DNA from 2 places in the Streptomyces sp. NPDC005925 genome. Region 1 is predicted to be linked to the other one. Evidence: riboswitches for the same ligand, from Rfam matches in the RefSeq annotation. Region 1 holds a riboswitch; the other holds the start of a gene.

The links. Region 1 has a riboswitch for cyclic di-AMP ahead of ABZ354_RS23305 (M23 family metallopeptidase). Riboswitches for the same ligand answer to the same signal wherever they lie in the genome.
Positions count from the first base shown of each region.
Region 2: another riboswitch for cyclic di-AMP. It lies ahead of ABZ354_RS16360 (M23 family metallopeptidase); the one in region 1 lies ahead of ABZ354_RS23305 (M23 family metallopeptidase).

Region 1 is NZ_JBEXVL010000025.1:52,070-59,785, forward strand. It holds gene ABZ354_RS23290 (DNA topoisomerase IV subunit A) at 1-698, opposite strand, end outside; gene ABZ354_RS23295 (pitrilysin family protein) at 1,014-2,393, shown strand; gene ABZ354_RS23300 (pitrilysin family protein) at 2,390-3,778, shown strand; cyclic di-AMP (ydaO/yuaA leader) riboswitch at 4,004-4,169, shown strand; gene ABZ354_RS23305 (M23 family metallopeptidase) at 4,182-4,958, shown strand; gene ABZ354_RS23310 (HPr family phosphocarrier protein) at 5,088-5,369, opposite strand; gene ABZ354_RS23315 (GNAT family N-acetyltransferase) at 5,524-7,716, shown strand, end outside.
Region 2 is NZ_JBEXVL010000011.1:173,194-180,909, forward strand. It holds gene ABZ354_RS16330 (DEAD/DEAH box helicase) at 1-3, shown strand, start outside; gene ABZ354_RS16335 (amino acid permease) at 151-1,686, shown strand; tRNA gene ABZ354_RS16340 (tRNA-Lys) at 1,798-1,870, shown strand; gene ABZ354_RS16345 (dihydrofolate reductase family protein) at 2,107-3,246, shown strand; gene ABZ354_RS16350 (alginate lyase family protein) at 3,530-4,657, shown strand; tRNA gene ABZ354_RS16355 (tRNA-Met) at 4,761-4,834, shown strand; cyclic di-AMP (ydaO/yuaA leader) riboswitch at 5,223-5,380, shown strand; gene ABZ354_RS16360 (M23 family metallopeptidase) at 5,394-6,425, shown strand; gene ABZ354_RS16365 (aldo/keto reductase) at 6,680-7,624, shown strand; gene ABZ354_RS16370 (PrsW family intramembrane metalloprotease) at 7,649-7,716, opposite strand, start outside.

The DNA.
Region 1 (7,716 bases):
CCGCCGGTGGGCAGGTCGGGGCCCGGGACGTGCTTCATCAGGGCGTCGAGATCCGCGTTCGGGTGGCGGATCAGGTGGCGGGCTGCGGCGACGACCTCGCGCAGGTTGTGGGGCGGCATGTTCGTGGCCATGCCGACCGCGATGCCCGAGGCGCCGTTGACCAGGAGGTTCGGGAAGGCGGCGGGCAGGGCCACCGGCTCCCGCTCCTGGCCGTCGTAGTTCGGTGCGAAGTCGACGGTGTCCTCGTCGATGGACTCCGTCATCAGGCTGGCGGCCTCGGCCATCCGGCACTCGGTGTACCGCATGGCGGCCGGCGGGTCGTCGTTGCCCAGCGAGCCGAAGTTGCCGTGGCCGTCGACCAGCGGCACCCGCATGGAGAACGGCTGCGCCATGCGCACCAGCGCGTCGTAGATCGACGCGTCGCCGTGCGGGTGCAGCTTGCCCATGACCTCGCCGACGACGCGGGCGCACTTCACGTAGCCCCGCTCGGGGCGCAGCCCCATCTCGTTCATCTGGTAGACGATGCGACGGTGCACCGGCTTGAGGCCGTCGCGGGCGTCAGGCAGAGCACGGGAGTAGATGACCGAGTACGCGTACTCGAGGAAGGAGCCCTGCATCTCGTCGACGACGTCGATGTCGAGGATCTTCTCCTCGTACGAGTCGTCGGGCGGCGGGGTCTTCGTACTACGGCGGGCCATCGCTGCCGGCTCCTTGCTGAAGCAGTGAACGAACGGATCTGACGCGGACCATTGTGGACCGGGGCACTGACAGCGACCGACCGGGACCCGAGAGGGTGGTGCCCGGCCCGGCGCTGCCCGCAGGTTACGCCCTCGCACGGCGCGAGCCCCTTCCCCCTGCGGGCGGACGGCATTCCCGCCGGGGGCCGCCGGCTGTCTCGCTGTGGGCGTACAGCGCCGCGGGAACTTCGCGAAGCCCGCGCACGCTTGCATACAGTGGCGGGACCGGCAGCATCCGGCGGTTTCCCTGTAGTTTCCGCGATCGAAGGGACGTACATGCCCATGGGTCACACGGCCACAGCCCAGGCAGGCTCCGGCGGCCTGACAGCGACCGAGCACCGCCTGGCCAACGGCCTGCGCGTGGTGCTCTCCGAGGACCACCTGACCCCGGTCGCCGCGGTGTGCCTCTGGTACGACGTCGGCTCGCGCCACGAGGTCAAGGGCCGCACCGGCCTGGCTCACCTTTTCGAGCACCTGATGTTCCAGGGCTCCGCCCAGGTCACGGGCAACGGTCACTTCGAACTGGTGCAGGGCGCGGGCGGCTCGCTCAACGGCACCACCAGCTTCGAGCGGACCAACTACTTCGAGACGATGCCCGCCCACCAGCTGGAGCTCGCTCTCTGGCTGGAGGCCGACCGCATGGGCTCCCTGCTCGCCGCCCTGGACGACGAGTCGATGGAGAACCAGCGGGACGTCGTCAAGAACGAGCGCCGCCAGCGCTACGACAACGTCCCCTACGGCACGGCGTTCGAGAAGCTGACCGCCCTCGCCTACCCGGAGGGCCACCCCTACCACCACACCCCGATCGGCTCCATGGCCGACCTGGACGCGGCGACACTGGAGGACGCACGCGCGTTCTTCCGTACGTACTACGCGCCCAACAACGCCGTGCTCTCCGTGGTCGGCGACATCGACCCCGGACAGACGCTCGCCTGGATCGAGAAGTACTTCGGCTCCATCCCCGGGCACGACGGCAAGCCCGCCCCGCGCGACGGCACGCTGCCGGACGTCATCGGCGAGCAGCTGCGCGAGGTCGTGGAGGAGGAGGTTCCCGCGCGTGCCCTGATGGCGGCCTACCGTCTGCCGCAGGACGGCACGCGCGCGTGCGACGCGGCCGACCTGGCACTGACCGTCCTCGGCGGCGGCGAGTCCTCCCGCCTGTACAACCGGCTGGTGCGCCGGGACCGTACGGCCGTCGCGGCCGGCTTCGGTCTGCTGCGGCTCGCCGGGGCGCCCTCCCTGGGCTGGCTGGACGTCAAGACGTCGGGCGACGTCGAGGTGCCGGTCATCGAGACGGCGATCGACGAGGAGCTCGCCCGGTTCGCGGAGGAGGGCCCCACGGCCGAGGAGATGGAGCGCGCCCAGGCCCAGTTGGAGCGCGAGTGGCTGGACCGCCTGGGCACGGTCGCGGGCCGCGCCGACGAACTGTGCCGGTACGCCGTCCTGTTCGGCGACCCGCAGCTCGCCCTCACCGCCGTGCAGCGCGTGCTCGAGGTGACCGCCGAGGAGGTCCAGGAGGTCGCCAAGGCCCGCCTGCGACCCGACAACCGAGCGGTGCTCGTGTACGAGCCGACCGGGCCCGGGACCGAAGCGGGCGCCGACGCGACGACCGACGCGAGTGACGCCACCGACGAGAACGAGGAGGCGGCCAAGTGACCGACCTGGCCCCCATGGACTTCCACCCCCGTCCGCAGGGCGGCGAGCCCAGGCCCTGGGCGTTCCCCGCACCCGAGCGCGGCACGCTCGGCAACGGCCTCACCCTGCTTCGCTGCCACCGCCCCGGCCAGCAGGTCGTCGCCGTAGAGGTGCTCCTGGACGCGCCCCTGGAGGCGGAGCCCGCCGGACTGGACGGCGTCGCGACGATCATGGCGCGGGCCTTCTCCGAGGGCACCGACAAGCACTCCGCCGAGGACTTCGCCGCCGAGCTGGAGCGCTGCGGCGCCACCCTCGACGCGCACGCCGACCACCCCGGTGTGCGCCTCAGCCTGGAGGTGCCCGCCTCCCGCCTCGCCAAGGGACTCGGGCTGCTCGCCGACGCCCTCCGGGCGCCCGCGTTCGCCGACAGCGAGGTCGAGCGGCTCGTCCGCAACCGCCTGGACGAGATCCCGCACGAGCTGGCCAACCCCGCGCGGCGGGCGGCCAAGGAGCTCTCCAGAGAGCTGTTCCCGGCCGACTCGCGCGTGTCGCGCCCGCGCCAGGGCACCGAGGAGACGGTCGCCGCCGTCGACGCCGGGGCCGTGCGCGCCTTCTACGAGCGGCATGTGCGGCCGGCCACCGCCACGGCCGTGATCGTCGGCGACCTCACCGGCACCGACCTGGACGCCCTGCTCGGCGACACGCTCGGCGCGTGGACCGGCTCCCCGGCCGCCGCCCGTCCCGTGCCGCCGGTGACCGCCGACGACACCGGCCGCGTCGTCGTCGTGGACCGGCCCGGCGCCGTCCAGACGCAGCTGCTCATCGGCCGCGTCGGACCGGACCGGCACGCGCGCGTGTGGCCCGCGCAGGTCCTCGGCACGTACTGCCTGGGCGGCACCCTCACCTCCCGCCTGGACCGCGTCCTGCGCGAGGAGAAGGGCTACACCTACGGTGTGCGGTCGTTCGCGCAGGTCCTGAGGTCCGCCCCGGACGGCTCGGGTGCCGCGATGCTCGCCATCAGCGGCTCCGTGGACACCGAGAGCACCGGCCCGGCCCTTCAGGACCTGTGGACGGTGCTGCGCACGCTCGCCGCGGAGGGCCTCACCGACGCCGAGCGTGACGTGGCGGTGCAGAACCTGGTGGGCGTGGCGCCGCTCAAGTACGAGACGGCGGCGGCCGTGGCGAGCACCCTGGCCGACCAGGTCGAGCAGCACCTGCCCGACGACTTCCAGGCCACGATGTACCGGCAGCTCGCCGCGACCGGCACCGTGGAGGCCACGGCGGCGGTCGTCAGCGCCTTCCCCGGGGACCGGCTGGTGACGATCCTCGTGGGCGACGCGGCCCGGATCAAGGAGCCCGTCGAGGCCCTCGGCATCGGCGAGGTCACGGTGGTCCCCGCCGAATAGCGAGCTGAACCGACAGGACGCCGGACCTCGCACGAACCGGGGGCCCTGGTGGCTGACCGGCCACCAGGGCCCCCGTATGCCGGAATTGGCGGGGATTGCGGGAGAGGCTGCCTGTCTGGCCTGTGGCATGCGCTACAAAAGCCGCCTTCGGTTTGGGGATCGAAAGATGTCCCGTTTAGCGTCGTCCGGTCTGTCCGTCAGGCAGTGCGCCGCACCCGCGGCACCGGACAGTCATCGCCGAGTCCCCCTACGGCGCGAGCCGGGGGAGCCGGGGACCCACCATCAGTCCCTGGGGTGAATCGGACGCCCGCGCGTGCCGCGAGGGGGTCCGTAGGAGACCTTCCTGCTCCGAACCCGTCAGCTAACCCGGTAGGCGAGAGGGAAGGAAAGGACAAGCCTGTACATGGCGTTCACGCGCGCCACCGGGAAGCACCGTCGTCCCAGCCGAATGCATCGCTCCACCGCCCGCGCGGCGGGCGTGGCGGCCCTCGCCGCCACCGGCGTCGTCGGCACCCTCGCGGCCCCGGCGCTCGCCGCCGAGCCCGCCGCCGAGCAGACCGGTCTCACCCCGGTCGTCACTATCGGCGATTCGGTCGCCGACGAGATCGAGGCCCAGGTCGCCGCCCAGCAGCGGGCCGCCGACCTGGCCGAGGCGGAGCGCAAAGCCGTCGAGGCCGCCCGCGAGAAGGCGGCGAAGGCAGCCGAGGAGGCCGCCGAACGGGCCCGCGCGGCCAAGGAGCGGGCCGCCCGCGCGGCCGAGCGCAAGCGCCTGAACACCTACGTCGCCCCGGTCGCGGGTTCGTACGTCTCCACCGGTTACCGGAGCGGAGGCGCCGTCTGGTCCTCCGGCAGCCACACCGGCATCGACTTCCACGCCGCCGGCGGCACACCCGTCCAGGCCGTGGGCCCGGGCACCGTCGTCGAGGCCGGCTGGGGCGGCGCGTACGGCAACCAGGTCGTGATCCGTATGAACGACGGCACGTACACCCAGTACGGCCACCTGTCCTCCGTCGAAGTCTCCGTCGGCCGGCAGGTCACTCCGGGAACGCCGATCGGCCTGTCCGGCGCGACCGGCAACGTCACCGGCCCCCACCTGCACTTCGAGGCGCGCACCGGCCAGGAGTACGGCTCCGACATCGACCCCGTCGCCTACCTCCGCTCGCACGGCGTGCACGTCTGAGACGCCACAGGCTCCACGAGCGCCCGGGGGCCCACGAGCGCCCGCTCCGGGGCGGTGCGCCGCGAACGGCTGACGCCGGAGCCGCGCCCGCGGGAAGGGGGCACGGCTCCGCGCGATGCCGTTCGATGGTCAGACGGTCTCGGGAAGCTCCTCGAGACCCTCGGCGACCAGCTTCGCCAGCCGGTCCAGGGCGACGTCGGCGCCCTCGGCGTCACAGGTGAGGACGACCTCGTCACCGCCCTGGGCGCCAAGACTCAGCACGGCCAGCATGGACCTCGCGTTGACGGGGTCGCCCCCGGCCTTGGCGATCGTCACCGGGACGCCCGAGGCCGTGGCGGCCCGGACGAAGACGGAGGCGGGGCGGGCGTGGAGACCCTCGGCCCAGCCGACGTTGACGCGGCGCTCAGCCATGTGATGCTGCCCTTCAGATGAACCAGGGGTGTCCAGCCGGATTTCCGCACGGTGAAGCGTGCCCAGGGCGGCGCCATGTATGCAGCCCGCACGGCGGCCGTCCTCCACAGACTGCCTCGCGCCGTTGTCATACGCGAGCCGTACGCTGGGCCCCATGCAGACCCCGTCGGACCGGCACGACTATCCCGCGCACTGGGAGGCCGACGTGGTGCTGCGCGACGGGGGCACCGCGCGTGTCCGCCCCATCACCGCGCACGACGCCGAGCGCCTGGTCAGCTTCTACGAGCAGGTTTCCGACGAGTCGAAGTACTACCGCTTCTTCGCGCCCTACCCGCGCCTGTCGGCGAAGGACGTCCACCGCTTCACGCACCACGACTTCGTGGACCGGGTGGGGCTCGCGGCCACGGTGGGCGGCGAGTTCATCGCCACCGTGCGCTACGACCGGATCGGCGCCGACGGCACGCCCGCGTCCTCCCGCCCGTCGCCCGCCCCCGCCGCAGGACGCGTGGCGCCCGACCCCTCCGCGTCCGACGAGGCCGAGGTCGCTTTCCTCGTGCAGGACGCCCACCAGGGCCGCGGCGTCGCCTCCGCCCTGCTGGAACACATCGCGGCCGTCGCCCGCGAGCGCGGAATCCGCCGCTTCGCCGCCGAGGTGCTGCCCGCCAACAACAAAATGATCAAGGTGTTCACCGACGCGGGCTACACCCAGAAGCGCAGCTTCGAGGACGGCGTCGTCCGCCTGGAATTCGACCTCGAGCCCACCGACCGCTCCCTCGCCGTGCAGTACGCGCGCGAGCACCGCGCCGAGGCGAGGTCCGTGCAACGGCTGCTGACGCCCGGCTCGGTCGCCGTCATCGGCGTCGGCCGCACCCCCGGCGGGGTGGGCCGCAGCGTCCTGGGCAACATCCGGGACGGCGACTTCACCGGCCGCCTGTACGCCGTGAACCGGGCGCTGCCAGAAGGGCAGAAGGACATCGACGGCGTGCCCGCCCACCGCTCGGTGGGGGACATCGGGGAACCGGTCGACCTCGCCGTCGTCGCCGTACCCTCCGAGCAGGTGCCCCAGGTCGTCACGGAGTGCGGCGAGCACGGCGTGCGAGGACTCGTCGTGATCACCGCCGGGTACGCCGAGAGCGGCCCCGAGGGCCGGGAGCGCCAGCGCGAACTGGTGCGGCACGCGCGCGCGTACGGCATGCGGATCATCGGGCCGAACGCCTTCGGGATCATCAACACCTCCGAGCGGGTCCGGCTCAACGCCTCCCTCGCCCCCGAGATGCCGAGGCCCGGCCGGATCGGCCTGTTCGCCCAGTCCGGCGCCATCGGCATCGCCCTGCTGTCCCGGCTGCACCGGCGCGGCGGCGGCGTCACCGGTGTCACGGGCGTGTCGACGTTCGTCTCCTCCGGCAACCGCGCCGACGTCTCGGGCAACGACGTCCTGCAGTACTGGTACGACGACCCCGACACCGACGTCGTCCTCATGTACCTGGAGTCGATCGGCAACCCCCGCAAGTTCACCCGTCTCGCCCGGCGCACGGCCGCGGCGAAGCCGCTCGTCGTCGTCCAGGGCGCCCGGCACGGCGGCGCGGCCCCGCCCGGCCACGCCGTACGCGCCACCCGGCTGCCGCACGCCACGGTGTCGGCGCTGCTGCGCCAGGCCGGCGTGATCCGCGTCGACACGATCACCGAGCTCGTCGACGCGGGCCTGCTGCTCGCCCGCCAGCCCCTGCCGACCGGCCCGCGCGTGGCCGTCCTCGGCAACTCCGAATCGCTCGGCCTCCTCACCTACGACGCCTGCCTCGCCGAGGGCCTGCACCCGCAGCCGCCCCTGGACCTGACGACCGGCGCCACCCCGGAGGACTTCCGCGCGGCGCTGTCCCGGGCGCTCGCCGACGACACGTCCGACGCGGTCGTCGTGACCGCGATCCCCACGGTCGGCGAGGACCGCGCGGGAGACGCGGCGCTGGCCGAGGCCCTGCGCTCGGCCGCGGAGACGGTCCCGTCCAAGCCGGTGCTCGTCGTGCACGTGGAGCTGGGCGGGCTCGCGAACGCCCTGTCGGCCGCGGCCGGCACAGCACCCCGGGCCGCCACCGGCACCCCACGCGGCACCCAGCCACCACCCCCGGGCGATCATGCACCCCCGGCCGCCCACCCACCCCCGGGCGGCCATCCGGCGAAGGCCGGCCGCCCGGCGACGGCCGAGCACCCCGCCGGGCCACGCCCCTCCACGGCGGCCCGGCCACCTGCCACGTCCGGCCCCGTCCCCCCACCTGCCATGTCCGGCCCGCCCGCGCCTGCCACGTTCGGTCCGGCCTCACCCGCCACGTCCGGTCCGGCCGCGCCCGCCACC
Region 2 (7,716 bases), on a different contig from region 1:
TGACGCCCGCTGAACCCATCGGCTCACTGAAGGGCCCGGACGACGATTCGATCGCCGTCCGGGCCCTTCGGCGTGTCGATTCCGGTGTACCTCGGCGGTTCTCCTGTGCCCGGCGGTTCTGCCGTCCCCGGCGAGGGAATCGCAGGGGACATGACGGATGACGACACAGTGAGCGGGCTGTCGGACGAAGAGCGGCTGGCCCAGCTCGGTTACACGCAGGTTCTCGCCCGCCGCATGTCGGCGTTCTCCAACTACGCGGTCTCCTTCACCATCATCTCGGTGCTGTCGGGCTGCCTCACCCTCTACCTGTTCGGCATGAACACCGGCGGGCCCGCCGTGATCACCTGGGGCTGGGTCGCCGTAGGCCTGATGACGCTGTTCGTCGGCCTGTCCATGGCCGAGATCTGCTCGGCGTACCCGACGTCGGCCGGCCTGTACTTCTGGGCGCACCGCCTGGCACCCCGGCGTACGGCCGCCGCCTGGGCCTGGTTCACGGGCTGGTTCAACGTCCTCGGCCAGGTGGCCGTGACCGCGGGCATCGACTTCGGTGCGGCCTCCTTCCTCGGCGCCTATCTCAACCTGCAGTTCGGCTTCGAGGTGACCCCGGGCCGCACGATCCTGCTGTTCGCCGGGATCCTCGTCCTGCACGGGCTGCTCAACACCTTCGGTGTGCGTGTCGTCGGCCTGCTCAACAGCATCAGCGTGTGGTGGCACGTGGTCGGCGTCGCGGTCATCGTCGGCGCGCTGGCCTTCGTACCGGACCACCACCAGTCGGCGTCCTTCGTCTTCGGCGAGTTCGTCGACAACACCGGCTGGGGTAGCGGCCCGTACGTCGTCCTGCTCGGCCTGCTCATGGCGCAGTACACCTTCACCGGCTACGACGCCTCCGCGCACATGACGGAGGAGACCCACGACGCGTCGACCGCCGGGCCGAAGGGCATCGTCCGCTCCATCTGGACGTCCTGGATCGCCGGTTTCGTCCTCCTCCTCGGCTTCACCTTCGCCATCCAGTCCTACGAGGGCGCGCTGGCGTCACCGACGGGCGCGCCGCCCGCGCAGATCCTCCTCGACGCGCTCGGCGCGACCGCCGGAAAACTGCTGCTGCTCGTCGTCATCGGGGCGCAGCTGTTCTGCGGCATGGCGTCCGTGACGGCCAACAGCCGCATGATCTACGCCTTCTCGCGCGACGGCGCCCTGCCCTTCTCGCACGTCTGGCACACCGTCAGCCCGCGCACCCGCACCCCCGTCGCCGCGGTCTGGCTGGCGGCCCTGGGCGCGCTCGCCCTCGGCCTGCCGTACCTGATCAACGTCACGGCGTACGCGGCGGTGACCTCGATCGCCGTCATCGGCCTCTACATCGCGTACGTCATCCCGACCTTCCTGCGGGTCCGCAAGGGCGCCGCCTTCGAACGCGGGCCGTGGCACCTGGGCCGCTGGTCGGGCGTGATCGGCGTGGTCGCGGTGGCGTGGGTCGTCGTGATCACCGTCCTGTTCATGCTGCCGCAGGTCTCCCCGGTCACCTGGGAGTCCTTCAACTACGCCCCGATCGCCGTCCTGGCTGTGCTCGGCTTCGCCGCGACCTGGTGGCTGGCGTCGGCCCGCCACTGGTTCCTCAACCCGGACCACGCACGCACACGGGCGCGTGAACAGGCCCGGGGGCAAGCGCCGGAACCGGTCGATCCGTAACCTGCCGCGGCACCCGCAGACCCGCATCCACCCGCCGGCCACGGCCACGCCCCGATACCCGATCGGCGCCCCGGCCTCGTCCCGCTATGCTCGGGGGAGGCAACAACGCCCGGGCCCTTAGCTCAATTGGCAGAGCAGTGGACTTTTAATCCATTGGTTGTGGGTTCGAGTCCCACAGGGCCTACACCTCGGCCCCCGGTCAGACAGCGTCCGACCGGGGGCCGGCGTCGTGTCGTGGAGGACCGCCGGATGGTCGGCGACCGCAGGGCACGGGCAGGACCGAGCTGTCGCGTCGGGCAAGAGCCCGGTGATCGCCGCCGGCCACACCTGCGGGACTCCACGAAGGGCACCCGACGCGCGCCCCCGCCGGCCGGGCAAGGGCAGGCGGCGTTCTCCAGGGGGGCGTTACACAATGGGGCCATGCCTCTGCCGTACGTCCTGCTGTCCGCCGCCGTCTCCCTCGACGGCTGCCTGGACGACACCGGCCCCGAGCGGCTGCTGCTGTCCGGCGCGGCCGACTTCGACCGGGTGGACGAGGTGCGGGCGTCCGTCGACGCGATCCTCGTCGGCGCCGGCACGATCCGCGCCGACAACCCCCGGCTGCTGGTCAACTCGCCCGGTCGGCGCGCCGCCCGCCGGGCCGCCGGCCGGCCCGGCTTCCCGCTCAAGGTCACCGTCAGCGGGTCCGGGGACCTCGACCCGGCGGCCCACTTCTGGCACACCGGCGGGGACAAGGTCCTCTACACGACCGACGAGGGCGCCGAGCGGGCCCGGCGGCTCGCCGTCGCCGCCGACGTCGTACCGCTCGGGCCGGCGCTCGACTGGCGGGCGCTGCTGGAGCACCTGCACGACGTGCGCGGTGTCCAGCGGCTCATGGTCGAGGGCGGCGGCACCGTCCACACGCAGCTGCTTCAGCAGGGCCTCGCCGACGAACTCCAGCTCGTCCTCGCCCCCCTCCTGGTCGGCGACCCGGACGCACCCCGCCTGTTCGGGCCCGGCGGCTATCAGGGCGGCCGGCTGCGGCTCGTCGAGACCCGGCGCATCGAGGACGTCGTCCTGACCCGCTACGAACCCACCGCACCCGGCACCGGCACCGTGCCGTCCGCCGCAGACCGGCACTGGCTCGCCCTCGCCTGCGAGCTGGCCGCGAAGTGCCCGCCCTCCACGACCGCGTTCAGCGTGGGGGCCGTGGTGGTCGCCGCCGACGGGACCGAACTCGCCCGCGGGTACTCGCGGGAGGCCGGCGATCCCGTCGTGCACGCCGAGGAGGCCGCCCTCGCCAAACTCGACCCGGCCGACCCGAGGCTCACCGCCGCGACCGTCTACAGCAGCCTCGAACCCTGTGCCCGCCGCGCCTCCCGGCCCCGGCCCTGCGCCCGGCTCGTCCTCGACGCGGGGGCCCGCCGGGTGGTGACCGCGTGGCGCGAGCCGGACACCTTCGTCCCGGGCGCGAATGGCAACGGGGTACTGGCGGCCGGGGGCGCGGACGTCGTCGTGCTGCCCGAGTACGAGGAGCGGGCCAAGGCGCCCAACCGGCACCTGTCCGCCCCGCCCGCCTGAACGTCCGCCCGCCGGACGCTCCCCGCGCCCCCCGCACTCGGCCCTTCGGCCCATCAGATCCTGCGGCCCGCCTGCCGCCGCGTCACGCTGCCAGTGAGCCGGCACGCACGATGACGAGGAGGAGCTCAGGATGGGGTCAGTGGAGTCAGGGACGGAGCGGGCGCCGGAGAGTGCGCGGGGCGCGGGACGGCCCGGTCATTCCGGTGCGCAGACGGCCCCGACCCGCGGGGCGGCGGCATCACGTCGTCGTGCCGCCGCGCTTCTCGCCGTACCGCTCGCCGCCGTGCTCGTCGCCTCCTGCGGAACGGCGGGACCGGACGGCCGGACCAGGACGCGCGCCCTGGCCGCCGACGCCGACTTCACCCACCCGGGCGTCCTGGTCGGCGAGGACCAGCTGGCCGACGTACGGAAGAACGTGACCGAGGGCAGGCAGCCGTGGCTGAAGGCCTACTTGGCCATGCGGGACAGCCGGTACGGCTCGTACAAGTACCGGCCCCGGCCCCGAGCCACCGTCACCTGCCCCGTCGGCGGCCGGCGCGGACGCGGCTGCGCCGAGGAGCGCGCCGACGCCATCGCCGCGTACACCCAGGCCCTCCTCTTCACGGTCACCGGCAAGCGGCAGCACGCCGTCAAGGCCAGGGAGATCATGGACGCCTGGTCGGGCCGGCTGAAGGGACACGGCGTCGAGGGCGCCGGGCCGGCCGCCGCCACCTGGGCGCGGGCCGCGGAGATCGTGCGCCACACCCGGGGCGCGGGCTGGCCCGCCACGCGCGTACGGCGCTTTGAGAACATGCTGCGCGGTGTCCACCTGCCCGCCGTCAGCGCGAAGAAGCCGGCCCGCAGCGCGGGCCAGGACCTCGTCATGACCGACGGCGCCATCTCGATCGCCGTGTTCCTGAACGACCACGAGGCCTTCGACCGGTCCCTGGCACGCTTCCGTGACCGCGTGCCCACCTACTTCGCCGGGAAGAACGGCCTCACCCAGGACACCTGCCGGGGCCTGCCGCAGGTCGGCCAGGGCATCGCCGCCACCTCCCACATCGCCGAGACGGCCTGGCACCAGGGCGTCGACCTGTACGGCGAGGTCAAGGACCGTCTGTCGGCCGCGCTCACCGTGCACGCCCGCCGCCAGCTCGGCGAGCCGGAGTCCGTGTCCGGGGCCCGGTGCGCTGGGCGGGACGTCCGTGGTGGCGGGAGCGGCAGCGCCGGGCAGCCCGGCGGAGGCCTGGGGCCCGGTCTGGAGGTCGCCCTGCACCACCTGGAGGACCGGCTCGGCGGCTCCGTCCCGGCAGCCCACCGGCTCGCGGCCGGGGCCCGGCCCGCCGGTACGGACAACGGGTCCGTGGCCTGGGAGACGCTCACCCACGTGGCGAAGCCCGGTGAGAAATCCGCGGAGAAGTCCGTCGGGTAGGCGGACACCCCGTCGGACAGCCCGCTCGGCGGCCGTTGAATCACCCGCCGGACAACCCTGGTGCTCAGGGCCTCGCGGATGACGTACACTGGAGTCACAACGGCGCGGGGTGGAGCAGCTCGGTAGCTCGCTGGGCTCATAACCCAGAGGTCGCAGGTTCAAATCCTGTCCCCGCTACTGAAGGCCGAGGGCCGGAATCCGAAAGGGTTCCGGCCCTTGGTGTTTTCTGTGGTCCTTCTCCGTCGCCGTGTTCCTCTTCTTCGCCTTCTTTTCCCGGCCGGACTCCATTCCGCCGACGGCGCCCCTCCCCTCGTACCCCTCACTGACCGTGATCGACCCGTCCCGCTCCGATAACAACTGACGCAACGTCAGATTCTGTAGAGGGCGCGAAAAGGGCGCGCAAGGGGCGCGATGGTCGGTCAACTCGCCCGGTTTCGCCCCTCGGTGAGAAGTTGATTCGCGCGGAAACCGCTAATGATCAAGAGGAACAGCTTGGAATCCGGGCCACCCGTCTATTAACGTTCGATAACGCAGCGCGGTCGTCCCAGCCGTCACAAGGCGGCTCCGTGCTCACGCGCCGAATCCCGCGAGGGAACCGGGGAACCACCACCCTGGGGTGAATCGCACGTAGGCCCTCGTGGCAACACGACGGGTATACGCGCGTAGGAGACCTTCCTGCTCCGAACCCGTCAGCTAACCCGGTAGGCGGAGACGGAAGGAAAGGAGTACGCCCCACGTGGCGTCCAACCGGCCTGCCCCCGAGGCCCCGTTCATGCCGAGCCAGCGCACCACCGAGGCCTTCGGCTACGGCGAGTACCACAGTGACGAGGGTCCGTTCGAGGAATGGAATCCCACTGAGGAATCCCTTCGTCCGGTACGCGGCAGGCATCGTGTCGTCAAGCAGCGCGGCGGAGGACTCGCCCGCAGCTCCACCGTTCTCGGCGTCGGTGTCATAGCAGCCGTCGGCGCGGGCGGCATGGCCACCGCGCAGACCGGCAAGCCGCCGGTGTCGATCTCCATGCCCGACCTGCCCCACGTGGGCTCCCTGGCCTCGGACGACGGCGCCCGGGGCACCGCCAACCCGCTCAGCGGCATGGGCGCCGCCTCTGCCGCCACCGCCGGCCAGAGCGCCGCCGACGCCGGTGAGGCGCTGCGGGCCCGGATCATGGCGCAGGCCGAGCAGCAGCAGAGCCAGGCCGACAACAAGGCCGCCGACGCCGCTGTCGAAGCCGCCGAGAAGGCCGCGGCCGAAGCCGCCGCCAAGGCGGAGAAAGAGGCCGAGGAGAAGGCCGCCGCCGCCAAGGCCAAGGCCGAGAAGGAGGCCCGCAAGAAGGCCGAGGCCGAGCGGCTCGCCAAGCTGGCCCGCCAGTACACGCTGCCGACCGCCTCGTACACGATCAGCTCCGTCTTCGGCCAGGCCGGTTCGCTGTGGTCCTCCGGCCACCACACCGGCCTCGACTTCGCCGCGCCCACCGGCACGCTCCTCAAGGCGGTCCACTCGGGCACGATCACCGAGGCGGGCTGGGCCGGCTCCTACGGCTACCGCACGATCCTCACCCTCGAGGACGGCACGGAGCTCTGGTACTGCCACCAGTCGTCGATGAGCGTCGGCGTCGGGCAGAAGGTCACCACCGGTGACGTCATCGGCCGCGTCGGCGCCACGGGCAACGTCACCGGAGCCCACCTCCACCTGGAGGTCCACCCGGACGGCGCCGACGGCGGCATCGACCCGATGGCGTGGCTGCGGAGCAAGGGCCTCACTCCCTGAGCGGAGTGCTCGGGAGGGCGTCCCGCCTCGCCCCAGTGGCGTCCCGCCGGCATCTTCGCGATGCGGGCGGCGGCCCGTCCACGAGGCGGGCCCCCGCCCACGCTCGCCAGGCGGAGCCTCCCCGCGTGCGCGTCCTCGGACCCCGGCGGTCCTGGCGGCAACCCCCCGACGTCAGGGCTGCCGGTCACGCGATCTCCACCGGCCGCGCGGACAGCCGGGAATGAGCGGCTCCGTTACGGCCGTTGACGTATGACATGACGTCTCTTCGCAAGCTCGGCTACTCCGACCTCGAGGTTTTCCCGCTCGCCCTCGGCGGCAATGTCTTCGGCTGGACTGCCGACGAGCCGCAGTCCTTCGCCGTACTCGATGCCTACGCCGAGGCCGGCGGCAACTTCGTGGACACCGCCGACTCCTACTCGGCATGGGTCGACGGCAACAGCGGCGGCGAGTCCGAGACAGTCATCGGCAAGTGGATGCAGGCGCGCGGCAACCGGTCCGAGGTCGTCGTCGCCACCAAGGTCGGCCGGCACCCCGACCACCAGGGGCTCACCGCGGCCACCGTCAAGGCCGCCGCCGACGCCTCCCTGCGCCGCCTCGGCACCGACCACATCGACCTCTACTACACGCACTTCGACCAGCCCGAGGTGCCGGTCGAGGAGATCATCGGCGCGCTGGACGAGCTGGTGCGGGCCGGGAAGGTCCGGTACATCGGCGCCTCCAACATCTCGCCCGAGCGGCTGCGCGTCTCCCTGGAGTACTCCGATCGCGCCGGCCTCGCCCGCTACGTGGCGGTCCAGCCCCATTACAACCTGGTCTCCCGCGACACCTACGAGGGCGAACTGCGGGACCTCGCCGAGCACGCCGGTCTCGCCGCCGTGCCGTACTCCGCGCTGGCCTCCGGCTTCCTCACCGGCAAGTACCGGCCGGGCGTGAGCGTGGACAGCCCCCGCGCGGGCGGAGCGGCCAAGCACCTGGAGACCGAGCGCGGGCAGCGGGTGCTCGCCGCCCTCGACGAGATCGCCGCCGCGCACGAGGCGCCGGTCGCGACCGTGGCCCTGGCCTGGCTCGCCGCCCGGCCCACCGTCGCCGCCCCGATCGCCTCCGCCCGCACCGTGCGGCAGCTCCCCGACCTGCTGGGAGTGGCGGAACTGACACTCACCGCCGACGAGCTGGCACAGCTGACCCGGGCGTCGCGGTAACGCCCACCTCGCCCACCCCGCCCGCTACGACCGGTACGGGTTGAACCCGGGAGCGGGATCCGGAGCGGCGTACGGGTTCGTCGGACCGTACG